Rhodospirillum rubrum ATCC 11170: one gene and its partner. The protein of the gene in region 1 interacts with the protein of each later gene in a pairwise test. Links are inferred from orthologs where the notes say so. Each region holds a gene or a part of one and is shown on either strand. Other genes may lie near its edges.

What was found. The genes of interacting proteins can lie anywhere in the genome.
Region 2: the proteins of dnaE (region 1) and RRU_RS17940 interact in binary tests that used the Escherichia coli proteins (3 or more experiments, as listed by UniProt). The link is inferred for Rhodospirillum rubrum ATCC 11170 from one-to-one orthologs.

The regions. Positions count from the first base shown.
Region 1 is NC_007643.1:1,858,904-1,867,629, forward strand. Bases 2,638-6,651 are described here. They hold dnaE (DNA polymerase III subunit alpha), read left to right. Parts: upstream 2,638-2,938; coding sequence 2,939-6,451; downstream 6,452-6,651. Other genes in these bases: RRU_RS08205 (GNAT family N-acetyltransferase), read left to right, coding at 2,638-2,862; RRU_RS08215 (methyl-accepting chemotaxis protein), read left to right, coding at 6,587-6,651. Also shown: RRU_RS08190 (lipoprotein-releasing ABC transporter permease subunit), read left to right, coding at 1-1,153; RRU_RS08195 (ABC transporter ATP-binding protein), read left to right, coding at 1,146-1,904; RRU_RS08200 (GNAT family N-acetyltransferase), read left to right, coding at 1,926-2,363; more of RRU_RS08205, read left to right, coding at 2,410-2,637; more of RRU_RS08215, read left to right, coding at 6,652-8,257; RRU_RS08220 (methyl-accepting chemotaxis protein), read left to right, coding at 8,423-8,726. UniProt on the Escherichia coli protein: DNA polymerase III is a complex, multichain enzyme responsible for most of the replicative synthesis in bacteria. This DNA polymerase also exhibits 3' to 5' exonuclease activity. The alpha chain is the DNA polymerase catalytic subunit.
Region 2 is NC_007643.1:3,994,578-3,998,981, forward strand. What follows is about bases 1,473-4,404. They hold RRU_RS17940 (DNA polymerase III subunit gamma/tau), read right to left. Parts: upstream 3,963-4,404; coding sequence 1,983-3,962; downstream 1,473-1,982. Other genes in these bases: recR (recombination mediator RecR), read right to left, coding at 1,473-1,634; RRU_RS17935 (YbaB/EbfC family nucleoid-associated protein), read right to left, coding at 1,663-1,986; bfr (bacterioferritin), read right to left, coding at 4,225-4,404. Also shown: RRU_RS17920 (hypothetical protein), read right to left, coding at 1-198; RRU_RS17925 (hypothetical protein), read right to left, coding at 336-953; more of recR, read right to left, coding at 1,041-1,472. UniProt on the Escherichia coli protein: Part of the beta sliding clamp loading complex, which hydrolyzes ATP to load the beta clamp onto primed DNA to form the DNA replication pre-initiation complex.

The DNA of each region.
Region 1 (8,726 bases):
CATCGGCCTGGGGGTGGCGACGCTGATCATCGTCATGGCGGTGATGAACGGCTTCCGCGAGGATCTGATGGGCCGGATCTTCGGCCTGAACGGCCATCTCACCGTTCTTGGGCAATACGACGTGATGATGGATTACGACCGCGCCACCGATATCATTCGCGGCATTCCCGGGGTGCGGGCGGTGACGCCGACGGTTGAAGGGCAGGTGATGCTGACCGACAACGGCCGCTCGGTCGGCGGGCTGGTGCGCGGCGTGCGCCCCGAAGACCTGCGCCAGCGGCCGATGCTGGCCAATGCGGTGATCGCCGGCTCGCTCGATGATCTGCGCGGCCAGGATTCGATCATGATCGGCAATCGTCTGGCCGAGAATTTCGGGCTGCGGGTTGGCGACAAGCTGACCCTGGTTTCGCCCAAGGGCAAGGTGACGGCCATGGGCACCGTGCCCCGGGTGCGCGCCTATACGGTGCGCGTTATCTTTTCCATCGGCATGAGCGAATACGACAGCAGCTTCGTCTTCCTGCCCCTTGAGGCCGCCCAAACCTATTTCCAGGTGCCGACCGAAGGCGTCAACCATCTGGAGGTGGTGGTCGACCATCCCGACCGGGTGGGCGAGGTGGCGGGCACCATCGCCTCGACCAATGGCCTGGGCGGCATCCGCCTGCGCGACTGGCGCCAGACCAACGCCACCTTCTTCAATGCGCTGCAGGTCGAGCGCAACGTGATGTTCCTGATCCTGACCCTGATCATCGTCGTCGCCGCCTTCAATATCATCAGCGGCCTGATCATGCTGGTGAAGGACAAGGGCCGCGATATCGCCATCTTGCGCACCATGGGCGCCTCGCGCGGGGCGATCATGCGCATCTTCTTCCTGGCCGGCGCCGCCGTCGGCGTGACCGGCACCCTGGCCGGCCTGCTGCTTGGCGTGCTGTTTTGCCAGAACATCGAAGCCATTCGTCAGGGCCTGCAAAGCCTGCTTGGCGTCGAATTGTTCAATGCCGAGATCTATTTCCTGGCGACGATGCCAGCGACCATGGACCCCCATGAGGTGATGAACGTCGTGCTGATGGCTTTGGGCCTGTCGTTCGCCGCCACCCTCTATCCAGCATGGCGGGCGGCGCGCACCGATCCCGTGGAGGCCCTGCGCAATGAGTAAGTCCCCTTCCGTCTCCAGTCCGCAGACCGCCCCCGGTCCGCAGACCGCGCCCGGTCCGCAGGCCAGCAAGGTGCCGCAGGCGGCCTTGCGCTTGGATAAGGTCACCCGCTCGTTCAGCCAGGGCCGCGAGGTCCTCAACGTGCTGACCGGGGCCGATCTGGCCGTCAACCCGGGCGAGATCGTCGCCCTGGTCGGGCCCTCGGGGGCGGGAAAATCCACGCTTTTGCAGATTTGCGGGCTTTTGGAAAAACCCACGGCTGGCGAGGTGCGGATCGGCGGCATCAGCTGCGGCCAATTGTCCGAGGATCGCCGCACCCTGTTGCGCCGCGATCACTTGGGCTTCGTCTATCAGTACCACCACCTGCTGCCCGAGTTCTCGGCGGCCGAGAATATCGTCGTGCCGCAGATGATCGCCGGGATCGGCCGCAAGCCGGCCCTGGCGCGGGCGGCCGAGCTTCTGGCCAAGATGGGGCTTTCTGAGCGCCAGGACCACCGGCCGGGCCAGCTTTCGGGCGGCGAGCAACAGCGGGTGGCGATTTGCCGGGCTTTGGCCAACCGCCCCAAGCTGCTGCTGGCCGACGAGCCGACCGGCAACCTTGACCCCAATACGGCCGAGCGGGTATTCCAGGCCCTGCTCGATCTGGTGCGGGGCGAGGGGTTGGCGGCCCTGATCGCCACCCATAATCCCGATCTGGCGCGGCGCATGGACCGCATCGTCACCTTGCGCGAGGGCAAGGTGGTGGCCGCCTGATTATTGGTTTGGGAGCATGGGGTGACATTAAGGATCAGAGCGGCCGAGCCGGCCGATGTCGGGGCCATCTTTCAGGTGCGGACCGCGGTTACCGAGAATAGTCTGACGATCGCCCAACTCACCGAAATGGGGATCACGACCGCCTCGATCACCGCGATGATCATCGAAAGCCCCTGTGCCTGGGTGGCGGTGGAGGGCGAGCGCGTCGTTGGCTTTTCCATGGCCGATCTGGAGGACGGGTCGCTGTTCGCCGCCTTCGTCCTGCCGTCCTACGAAGGCAGAGGCCTTGGCAAGCGGCTGGTCCAAGCCGCCGAGGCCGCCCTGTTCGCACGCCACCGCGTCGTTTGGCTTGAAACGGGCAAAACAACCCGCGCGGCGGGTTTTTATCGCCACCTGGGCTGGGCGAACGAAACCGATCATGGGGACGGCGATATCCGCTTGGAAAAATCGCGCCCCTGATGTCCGCCTCGGCGGCCTGTTCGTCGCCCTGATCCCCGGGTGAGTCATGAATAATCCCAGTCTCTCGATCCGCGCCTATGACGGGGCGGCCGATCTGTCCAGGCTCTCGACCATTTGGTTCGAGGCCTCGCTTCAGGCCCATGCCTTCATTGGCGAAAAGCGCCTGCGCGAGCAACGGCGCCTTATCGAGGAAATCTACCTGCCAAAGGCGGAAACCTGGGTGGCCTGTTCGGGGGGGAGCGCCGTGGGCTTCATCAGTCTGCTCGATACGTTCATCGGCGGCCTGTTCGTCGCCCCGGACCAGCAGGGGCGGGGCATCGGCAAAGCCCTTGTCGCCCATGCCTTGGCGCGGACAGGAGAGCTGCGGCTGGAGGTTTATACGGCCAACCAGCAGGCGTTTTCCTTCTACACCAGCCTCGGATTTAAGGAACTCTCGCGCAGGGCCGAGGATGACGAGGGCATGCCGTTCGAGAATGCCGCTTTGCGCCTGACGCTCTGACACGGCCGCCTAAGGCGGGCGTGTTCGCCAAGCGTTCCCGCTGACAAAGGCCGCCGATCCGTGGCATGGTTGGCCCATGCCCGATCCATCCCCCGCTTCGTCCGCCCTCGCCGGCGGCTCCCCCGCGAATGGCTTTGTCCATCTGCGGGTTCACACCGCGCTCTCGATGTCCGAGGGGGCGATCCAGGTCAAGGCGCTGGTTAAGCTCTGCGCCAAGATGGGAATGCCCGCCGTCGCCATCACCGACAGCGGCAATCTGTTCGGCGCCCTTGAGCTTTCGGTTACGGCCTGCGACATGGGCGTTCAGCCGATCATCGGCTGCCAGATCGCCGTGCGCAACGAAGAGGTGCGCGAGCGCGGATTTGGCGCCGGGCGCGATCTGCGTGCGCCCGATCCCGATGCCGTGGTGCTGCTGGCCAAGAACGCCAGCGGCTATGCCAATCTGATGAAGATCGTCTCGCGCTCCTTCATCGAAGGCGACGGCAGCGAGGCGCCCCAGGTGCGGCTGGCCGATATCGAGGCCCTGAACGACGGGCTGATCTTGCTGACCGGCGGCGTTGGCGGGCCCTTGGGGCGGCTGCTGCGCGAGGGCCGGCGCGACGAGGCCGCCGCCATCCTCGCCCGCCACAAGGAGCATTTCGGCGACCGCGTCTATGTCGAGATCCAGCGCCATGGCATGGCCGATGAAGACCGCATCGAAGCCGATCTGATCGATCTGGCCTATGCCCAAAACGTCGCGCTGGTCGCCACCAACGAGCCCTATTACCCCGACCGCGCCATGTTCGAAGCCCATGACGTGCTGATCTGCATGCAGCAGAAAACCGTCATCGGCGATGAGACCCGGCGGCGGCTGACCCCTGAGCATTATTTCAAGCCGGCCAACGAGATGCGGGCCTTGTTCGCCGATCTGCCCGAGGCGGTGGACAACACCCTGGTGATCGCCAAACGCTGCGCGGTGATGAGCGAGAAGCGCAAGCCGATCCTGCCCCACAGCCCGGCGGTCAAGGGGCGGACCGAAGCCGAGGCGCTTTGCGCCATGGCCGAGGAAGGCCTGGATAAGCGCCTGGAAAAGCACGTTTATCGCGAAGGCATGAGCGAGGCCGAGCGGATCGAGATCGCCAAGCCCTATCGCGAGCGCCTAGCCTATGAGCTTGATGTCATCATCAAGATGGGCTTCCCCGGCTATTTCCTGATCGTGGCCGATTTCATCCAATGGGCCAAGGACGCCGATATCCCGGTGGGTCCGGGGCGTGGGTCGGGGGCGGGATCGTGCGTGGCCTGGGCCCTGACCATCACCGACCTTGACCCCTTGCGCTTCAGCTTGCTGTTCGAGCGGTTCTTGAACCCCGAACGCGTGTCGATGCCCGACTTCGATATCGACTTCTGCCAGGACCGCCGCGAAGAGGTCATCCGCTATGTTCAGCGGGAATACGGCTATGAGCGCGTCGCCCAGATCATCACCTTCGGCAAGCTGCAGGCCCGCGCCGTGCTGCGCTCGGTCGGCCGTGTCTTGCAGATGCCGCTCGGCTATGTCGATAAGATCTGCAAGATGGTGCCCAATAATCCGGCCGCGCCCGTCACCCTCAAGGAAGCCATCGAGGCCGAGCCCCAGCTGCGCGATCTGCAGAAAAACGACGAGATGGTCGCCCGCCTGCTTGATATCGGCATGAAGCTGGAGGGGCTCTATTCCCACGCCTCGACCCATGCGGCGGGTGTGGTGATCGGCGATCGTCCCCTTGATAATCTGGTCGCGCTCTACCGCGATCCCCATTCCGATATGCCCGTCACCCAGTTCAACATGAAATGGGTGGAGCAGGCCGGTCTGGTGAAATTCGACTTCCTCGGCCTGAAAACGCTGACGGTCTTGCAGCATGCGGTGCGCCACATCGCCAAGCGCGGCATCACCGTCGATCTGCTTGACCTGCCTTTGGATGACCGCCGGAGCTACGACATGCTGGGGCGCGGCGAGACCAGCGGCGTCTTCCAGCTTGAAAGTACGGGGATGCGCGACGTTCTGCGCAATATGAAGCCCGATACCCTGGAAGACATCGTCGCCATTGTCGCCCTCTACCGCCCGGGGCCGATGGACAATATCCCCAGCTACATCAAGCGCAAGAAGGGCGAGGAAGAGGTTGTCTATCTTCATGATTCCCTAGAGCCGATCCTCAAGGAAACCTATGGCATCCTGATTTATCAGGAACAGGTGATGCAGGCGGCCCAGATCATGGCCGGCTATTCCCTGGGCGGCGCCGATCTGCTGCGCCGGGCCATGGGCAAGAAGATCAAGGCCGAGATGGATACCCAGCGCGCCCTGTTCGTCGAAGGGGCGGGCAAGCGCGGCACCTCGGAGGCCAAGGCCTCGGAGGTTTTCGACCAGATCGCCAAATTCGCCGGCTATGGCTTCAATAAATCCCATGCCGCCGCCTATGGGCTGGTCGCCTATCAAACCGCCTATCTGAAGGCCAACTACCCCGTCGAGTTCATGGCCGCCACCATGACCTATGACATGCACAACACCGACAAGCTGGCTGTTTTTAAAGGGGAATTGCGCCGCCTTGATATCCCCTTGCTGCCGCCGGACGTCAATCGCTCCTTTGCCGTTTTCGGCGTCGAGGACGGCGCGGTGCGCTATGCCCTGGGCGCGGTCAAGAACGTCGGCGCCGCGGCGATGGACGCCCTGGTCGCCGAACGCGAGGCCCGGGGACCGTTCAAGGATCTGGCCGATTTCGCCCGTCGCCTGGATGGCAAGGTCATCAACAAGCGTCTGCTCGAAAACCTGATCAAGGCCGGGGCGCTTGATAGCCTTGATGGCGATCGCGCCAAGCTGCTGGCCAATGCCGATGTGCTGATGCGCCACGCCCAGGCCGCCGCCGAGGATCGGGCGTCCAACCAGTCGAGCCTGTTCGGAGGGGCCGGGGCGACCTCGGAACCGCCGATGAAATTCCGCGCTTGCGCCGCCTGGACCATCACCGAGACCCTGGCCCATGAACGCGACGCCATGGGCTTCTATTTGTCGGCCCATCCCTTGGACATCTATGGCGACAGCCTGGAGCGCCTGGATGTGGTGCCGATCGAGATGCTGCCCGGCCATCTGCGCGGCGGCGGCAGCGGCGCGGTCAAGCTGGCGGTCACCCCCGGCGCGCGCAAGGAGCGCATCGGCAAAAGCGGCAGCCGCTACGCCTTCGTCGAATTATCCGACGCCACCGGCTCGTGCGAGACCATGGTGTTTTCCGAGGTTTTGGGGGCCAGCCGCGAGTTGCTCGATTCCGGCCGGCCGTTGCTGGTCCGCGCCGACGCCCGGCTCGAGGGCGAAGAGGTGCGGTTGCTCGCCCAAGCGATCGAACTGCTCGACGACGCCGTCGCCCGCGCCGCCCGCCGCATCAAGGTGTCGTTTAGCGACAGCGGACCGATCCCGCGGCTGGCCGAGATCATCCGCGCCGATGGCCCGGGCAATCGCAATATCCTGTTGGTCGCCGATCTTGGCGATCGCGAGGTGGAGTTCCGCTTGGACGGTGGCTTCGCCCTGCGCTCGGAAACCCTGGCCGCCTTGCGCAATGTGCCCGGCGTGGGCGAGGTGCGCGAGGTTTAGGCGGGGAAGGCGGGGGGGTAAGATCATGATCAGGATCACACCTCCCGTGTCTTCATGTTTAGGTTGCATCCTCGGGGAAAACGGCAGAGATTCGTTGAGTGGATTAAAAGACGTAAGAAGACTGCGGATACCCCGATGCTTCGCAACAAACGTGTTGTCGTCAAGATTTCGGTTATCGTCGCCATCATGGGACTCGCGCTGTGCGTGACCGTCGGCTGGCTGCTTAAGTCTCAATACGACGCCCTTCTCGATGAGCGGGTGACTCAGACGCGGGTGCTGACCGAGGCCGCCGTCGGGGTCGCGACCAAGCTGCAGGCCGAGGTTTCCGCCGGGAGGCTCACCCGCGATCAGGCGATCGAGACCTGGAAGACCGCGCTCAATGGCATGACCTATGGGGACAATGGCTATCTCTTCGCCTATGCCGTGGACGGTATCAATCTGGTTCTGCCGCCGCGTCCCGATCTGGTCGGCAAGCCCGTCGTCGATCGGGGGGCCTTTCTCGCCCTTCAGGCGGCGGCGACGCGGGGGCCGGGCGGCGGGCGGCTTGATTATGTCTGGCCCCGGGTCAAAGGGGGGCCGCCCATCCCCAAGGTGAGTTGGGCGATGGAGATTAAAGCCTGGGGCGCCCTGGTGGGGACGGGGATCTTTGTCGACGATGTCCAGGCGATTTTCTGGGCGAAACTGCGCGAGGCGATGCTGATCGGCGGCCTGTTGAGCGCGGTCGCCATCGTGCTGGTCTCGCTAATTTCCCGCGACCTTTCGGCGGTTCTCGGCGATATCGCCCAGCGCATGGCGCTGATTTCCGGCGGACAGGTCGATATCGCCGTGCCCAACCAGGATCGGCGCGACGAGGCCGGAGCCATGGCGCGCTCCCTTGAGGTCTTTCGCGGCAAAGTCGCCGAGACCGAGCACCTGCGCGGCGATCAGGAACGCCTCAAGGCCTCGGCCGAAGCGGCGCGCAAGGCCAGTCTGGTCGAGTTGGCCAAGCGCTTCGAGGACTCGGTCAATAGCGTGGCCCAGGCGGTCGCCAAAGGGGCGCGGACGATGGACGAAAACGCCAGGACGATGTTCGGCTTGGCCAATGTCACCCGCGAGAAGGCCAGCGATTCTTCGGTGATGAGCGAGCGCACCAACGCCAACTTCCAAACGGTGGCCTCGGCGTCGGAACAACTCTCGGCCTCGATCCGCGAAATCGCCAACCAGACCGACAAGGCGCGGGTCACCAGCCAGCAGGCGGTGGAAACCGCCGATCAATCGGCCGATCGCATGGCCGGGCTGGTCAGCGACGCCGAAAAGATCGGCGCGGTGATCACCCTGATCGAGGCTATCGCCAGCCAGACCAACCTGCTGGCGCTAAACGCCACGATCGAAGCGGCGCGGGCCGGCGACGCCGGCAAGGGTTTCGCCGTGGTCGCCCATGAGGTCAAGAACCTGTCGACCCAGACCCGCAAGGCGACCGAGGACATTCGGGGCCAGATCGAACGGGTCCGCGCCTCGGTTTCGGCCGCGGCCAGCGATATCGCCACGATCAGCCACGTCATCCACGATATCGCCGAGGCGGCCGGGGCGATCAGCGCCGCCGTCGAGGAACAAGGGGCGGCGACCAAGGAGATCTCGCGCAGCGTGCAAGAGGTCTTGTCGACTTCGGAAAGCGTCTCGCACGATATCCGCACCCTGGCCGAGGCGGCCCGGGAAACCGAAACCACCGCCGGCGCCTTGCGCGACACCGCCGGCGGGCTTGGTCAGGCGGCGACCACCTTGCAAGAAAAGGTCGACGGCTTCCTGGGCGATCTGCGGCACGGATAGGGTCGTAACGGTTTGACCGCGAGGTGGATTCCACTGGGACGGCGGGAGGTAAGCTTATAACCAAGCCCCTGCCTCCCCGCCCTTGTGTTTCGGTTGCGCCAATGGGGAAAACGGCACAAATTCGTCGGGCGGATCAGGGGAAGTGCGAAGCCCACGGATAACGCGATGCTTCGCAACAAAAGAGTCGTCGTCAAGATTTCGGTCATCGTCGCCATCATGGGACTCGCGTTGTGCGTGACCGTCGGCTGGCTGCTTAAGTCTCAATATGACGCCCTTCTCGATGAGCGGGTGGCCCAGACGCGCGGGCTGACCGAGGCCGCCGCCGGGGTGGCGACCAAGCTGCAGGCCGAGGTCTCCGCCGGTAAAATCAGCCGCGATCAGGCGATTGGGACCTGGAAGACGGCGCTCAACGGCATGATTTACGGCGGCAATGGCTATCTCTTCGCCTATGCCATGGACGGCATCAATC
Region 2 (4,404 bases), 2.1 Mb from region 1 along the record:
CGCCGGGCTCGTCGGGGCCCCATAGCCGGGTGCGGTCGTCGCCGGGGCGGTGGGGCTATAGGGCGACATGGCGCTATAGGGCGTGCTGCTCTCGCGCATGGGCGGCACCAGAATCTCGCTGGAGCTTTGGGCGTGGGCCTGCCAACCCAGCGTCGTTATCAGGGTCGCGGCCAGGGTCGCTTTGGTCAGGCTATGCATGGGGGTCGGTCCTTCCTTGGAACGGCTTCTTGCGGAGCCACGTCTGTTCCTCGCGGTGCGAACGAAAGGGCTCCCGGTTGCCCAACGCGCGATCGTCGGATTTGTTGCGCTGTCCCGGCGCGGCGCGGGGCGAAGAATCAGGGTTTGGTGGGCGCCTCGCCCATATCGATGCCCTGGGGGCCGGGGAAGCGCAGGAACAGGGCGCGGGCCAGCGGCACCAGGGCATCCATCAGGTCGCGGCCGTCATCGACCAGCAGGGCCCGCCCCTCGTAGACGGTGCGGCCCTCGGCGGTGATGGTGACCGAAAGCCGCTTCTCGATCATCGTCGGCGGGGCGCCTGGGCCGATATCGCCCGCCGGAGCCTTGCCCATCGCCAGCCCGCCCGGGGTGCTCCAGCCGAAGCGATAGCTGACCCCCGCCGCCGGCGCCATGTCGCTATACGAGGACATGGTGGTTTCCAGCCCCACCCGCCAAACGGCGCGACGGGCCTCGGTCCCGGTGATCCAGCGATGGCCATGGCGGGTGAGCAGCGGCGCGACCACATTGGCCGCCGCCTGGAAAGCCGGATCGGCGGCCTGGGCGCGGTCGCGCGGCGTGATAGCGAAGGTGGTAGGGGCGGGGGCGGGGGGCAATTGATGGGTGCGCTCGACGCGCACGGCGGCCTGCTTGGGCGTGGACGGGGCAGAGCCGGCGCAGGCGGTCACCAGGGACACCAGCAAGGCCGCGACAAGGGGAAGAAAGGGGAAACGGCGCATGGCGGGCTCTTTTGGCGATGGTCGGGGGAGGGATCGGCTCTGCCGCGTCCCGGCGGCGCGCTCAGGGGGCGCGATCGGACGGCGCGGTCAAACCGGGCGACGGGCGCGCAGGGCGGCGGTCAGGGTGCCATCGTCCAGATAGTCCAACTCGCCGCCCACGGGAACCCCCTGGGCCAATCCCGATACGGTTATTCCCTTTGGCTCGATAAGATCGGCGATGACATGGGCGGTGGTCTGCCCCTCGACGGTGGCCGGCAGGGCCAGGATGACCTCGACCACCGGGCCTTCGGCGACGCGGGCTGCCAAGCGATCAAGACCAAGATCCTCGGGACCGACGCCATCGATCGCCGAGAGCAGCCCGCCCAGAACATGGTAGCGCCCGGAAAACACCCCGCCGCGTTCAAGGGCCCAGAGGTCGGCGACATCACGCACCACGCAGATCAGCGTTCCGTCGCGGCGCGGATCGGCGCAGATCGAACAGGGCGCGCGGGTGTCGAGAGTGCCGCAGACCGGGCAGAGGCGGACCGAGGCGGCGACCGCGCCCAGGGCCTCCATCAAGGGGTCCATCAGGCTCTCGCGCCGCTTGAGCAGATGCAAAGCGGCGCGCCGGGCCGAACGGGGACCCAATCCGGGCAGTCGGGCCAGCAGGCCGATCAGACGGTCGATCTCTCCCGCGGACACCGGGACCCTCCGGACAAAAGACGTGGGATCAGAAGGGCAGGCTCATGCCCGGCGGCAGCTTCAGCCCGCCGGTCAGTTCCGACATCTTTTCCTTCACCATCTCGTCGACCTTGGCCTTGGCGTCGTTGAAGGCGGCGACGATCAGGTCTTCCATGACCTCGGTTTCCTTGGGATCGACCAGCGAGGGATCGATCTTGATCGAGCGCACGCCGCCCTTGCCGTCCAGGGTTACCACGCACATGCCGGCCGCCGACTGGCCGCTGACGTCCATCGCCTTCAGCTCTTCTTGAACTTCGGCCATGCGGGTTTGCAGCTGCTGGGCCTGCTTGAGCATTTGCCCGATGTTTTTCATGTCTCGTCGTCTCCGATGAATGGGTCGAACAGATCGTCTGGATCGGCGCCCGCCGGGGTGTCGAAGCCGGGCGCGCCATAAGCCTCGCCAGGATCGCCGAGGAGGTCGGGCGAATCGGCCTCGGCCGCGACGGCTCCGGGATGCTCGCGAATGGTTCCGATCACCGCCCCGGGAAAGCGGTCCAGCACCGCCTTGACCAGCGGATGGGCATGGATATCGGCCTGGGTGGCATCATGCAAGGTCGGCTGTCCGGGACGGTCGGTCAGCGTCACCATCCACCGCCGGCCGGTCCATTCGCCGAGCAGGCGGGTGATCTGGCCGGCCAGTTTGGCCGGCGCGGCGGGCAGGGGATGGATCTCCAGCAGCCCAGCCTCGGGATCATAGCCCACCAGTTCGACATCGCGATACAGATGGCCGGTGACCACGGCTTCGCGCTTGCGCCGGAACAGATCGACGAGCAGGGCGAAGCTGCGCGGCACCGGGTCGAAGGCGCCGGCCGGATCGGCGGCCGGTGGGGCCGGCGGGGGCGGGGGCGGGGGCGGGGGATCGGGGGCGACCTCCACCGGCGCTACGGCCAGGGCGCCGCCGCCGGCGTTCGATTGCGACGGGCGGGACGGGCGCGGCGGCTCGTCGGCCCGGGACGGCGGCGAAGGGGGAGGCGGCGCGGCGGGGGGGGGACCGGCGGGCGAGTGGGGGGCCGGCGGGCGGGGGGCGGCGGGCTGGGCACCGCCGGCGATCATCTTCAAGGCCTCCTCGGGGGTGGGCAGGTCGCTGGCATAGGCCAGACGGATCAGCACCATTTCGACGGCCTGAAGCGGCACCGGGGCGCCGCGCGCCTCGCCCAGGCCTTTGAGCAGGATCTGCCAGCAGCGGTTCAGCACCGCCATCGACAAGCGCTCGGCCATCGCCCGGCCACGGGTGCGCTCGGCCTCGGGAACGGCGGCATCCTCGGCCGAGACCGGCACCACCTTCACCCGCGTCATCCAATGGACGAGATCAAGCAGATCTTGAACGATGACCAGCGGATCGGCGCCCAGGGCGTATTGCCGATCAAGGAGGTCGAGGCTTTCGGCGATGCGGCCGGCGAGCAGGGCGTCGAGCAGGTCGAAGATGCGGGCGCGGTCGGCCAGTCCCAGCATCTCGGCGACCTGGGCTTCGGAAACCGTGCCGCCGCCATGGGCGATCGCCTGATCAAGCAGCGACAAGCCGTCGCGCACCGATCCATCGGCGGCGCGGGCGATCAGGGTCAGGGCGCTTGGGGCGATCTCGGCGCCTTCCAGCCCGGCGATACGCAGGAAATGGCCCGAAAGCTCGGCGGCGCTGACCCGGCGCAGGTCGAAGCGTTGGCAGCGCGACAGAACGGTGACCGGGACCTTGCGGATCTCGGTGGTGGCGAAAATGAATTTCACATGCTCGGGCGGCTCTTCGAGCGTCTTCAACAGGGCGTTGAAGGCGGCGGTCGAGAGCATGTGGACTTCGTCGATGATGTAAACCTTGGTGCGGGCCACCGCCGGGCGGTAGCGCACGCCATCAAGGATCTCGCGGATATCGCCAACGCCGGTGCGGCTGGCGGCGTCCATCTCCAGCACATCGACATGGCGGTCTTCGGCGATCGCCTTGCAATGCTCGCAGACGCCGCAGGGCGTGATGGTCACGCCCCCCTTGCCATCGGCGCCGACGCAATTCAGGGCGCGGGCGATCAGCCGGGCGGTGGTGGTCTTGCCCACCCCGCGCACGCCCGTCAGCATCCAGGCCTGGGCCAGTCGCCCGCTGTCGATGGCGTTGGTCAGGGTGCGGACCAGGGCTTCCTGGCCGATCAGGGCGTCAAAGGACGCCGGGCGATATTTGCGGGCGAGAACACGGTAGGGCGCGGACGCCGGGGTGGCTTTTGAACCGGCAGGCTTCTCGGAGGAGGGGGCCTCGGAGTCGGGTGTCACCTGATCGCTCATACCGGGGGCCGGGTCAACGGGGCGCATGGGAGACCCCGGAAACACAAGGGGGCCGACGGGCGACCCCGGAAAACAGGGGAAGAAAAGGTGGAAGACTGGACGCGACCCGCGACGAACTCGTTACGGCTGCTTCCTTCCGGACCTGACCGGGTTGGCGAGAGCCACGCCCACGCCAGCCTTCCAAGGACACTATAAACCGTCTTTCCCCTCGGCGCGCAAGGGGGCTTGAGCAAGAAAGACGACATTCCCGCGGCCGCCCCAGGGGAGCGCCATGCCCTCACCCGCCCGATCAGGCGGCGACGGCCGGATCCATTTGGGCCTGCAGATAGTTTTGCAGACCGGTCAGCTCGATCAGCCGCAGCTGCTGTTCCAGCCAATACAGGTGATCCTCCTCGGTGTCGTTCAGCAAAGGCAGCAGCGCCTGACGGGTCACGTAATCCTTTTCGGCCTCGCACAGCTTGATGACCCG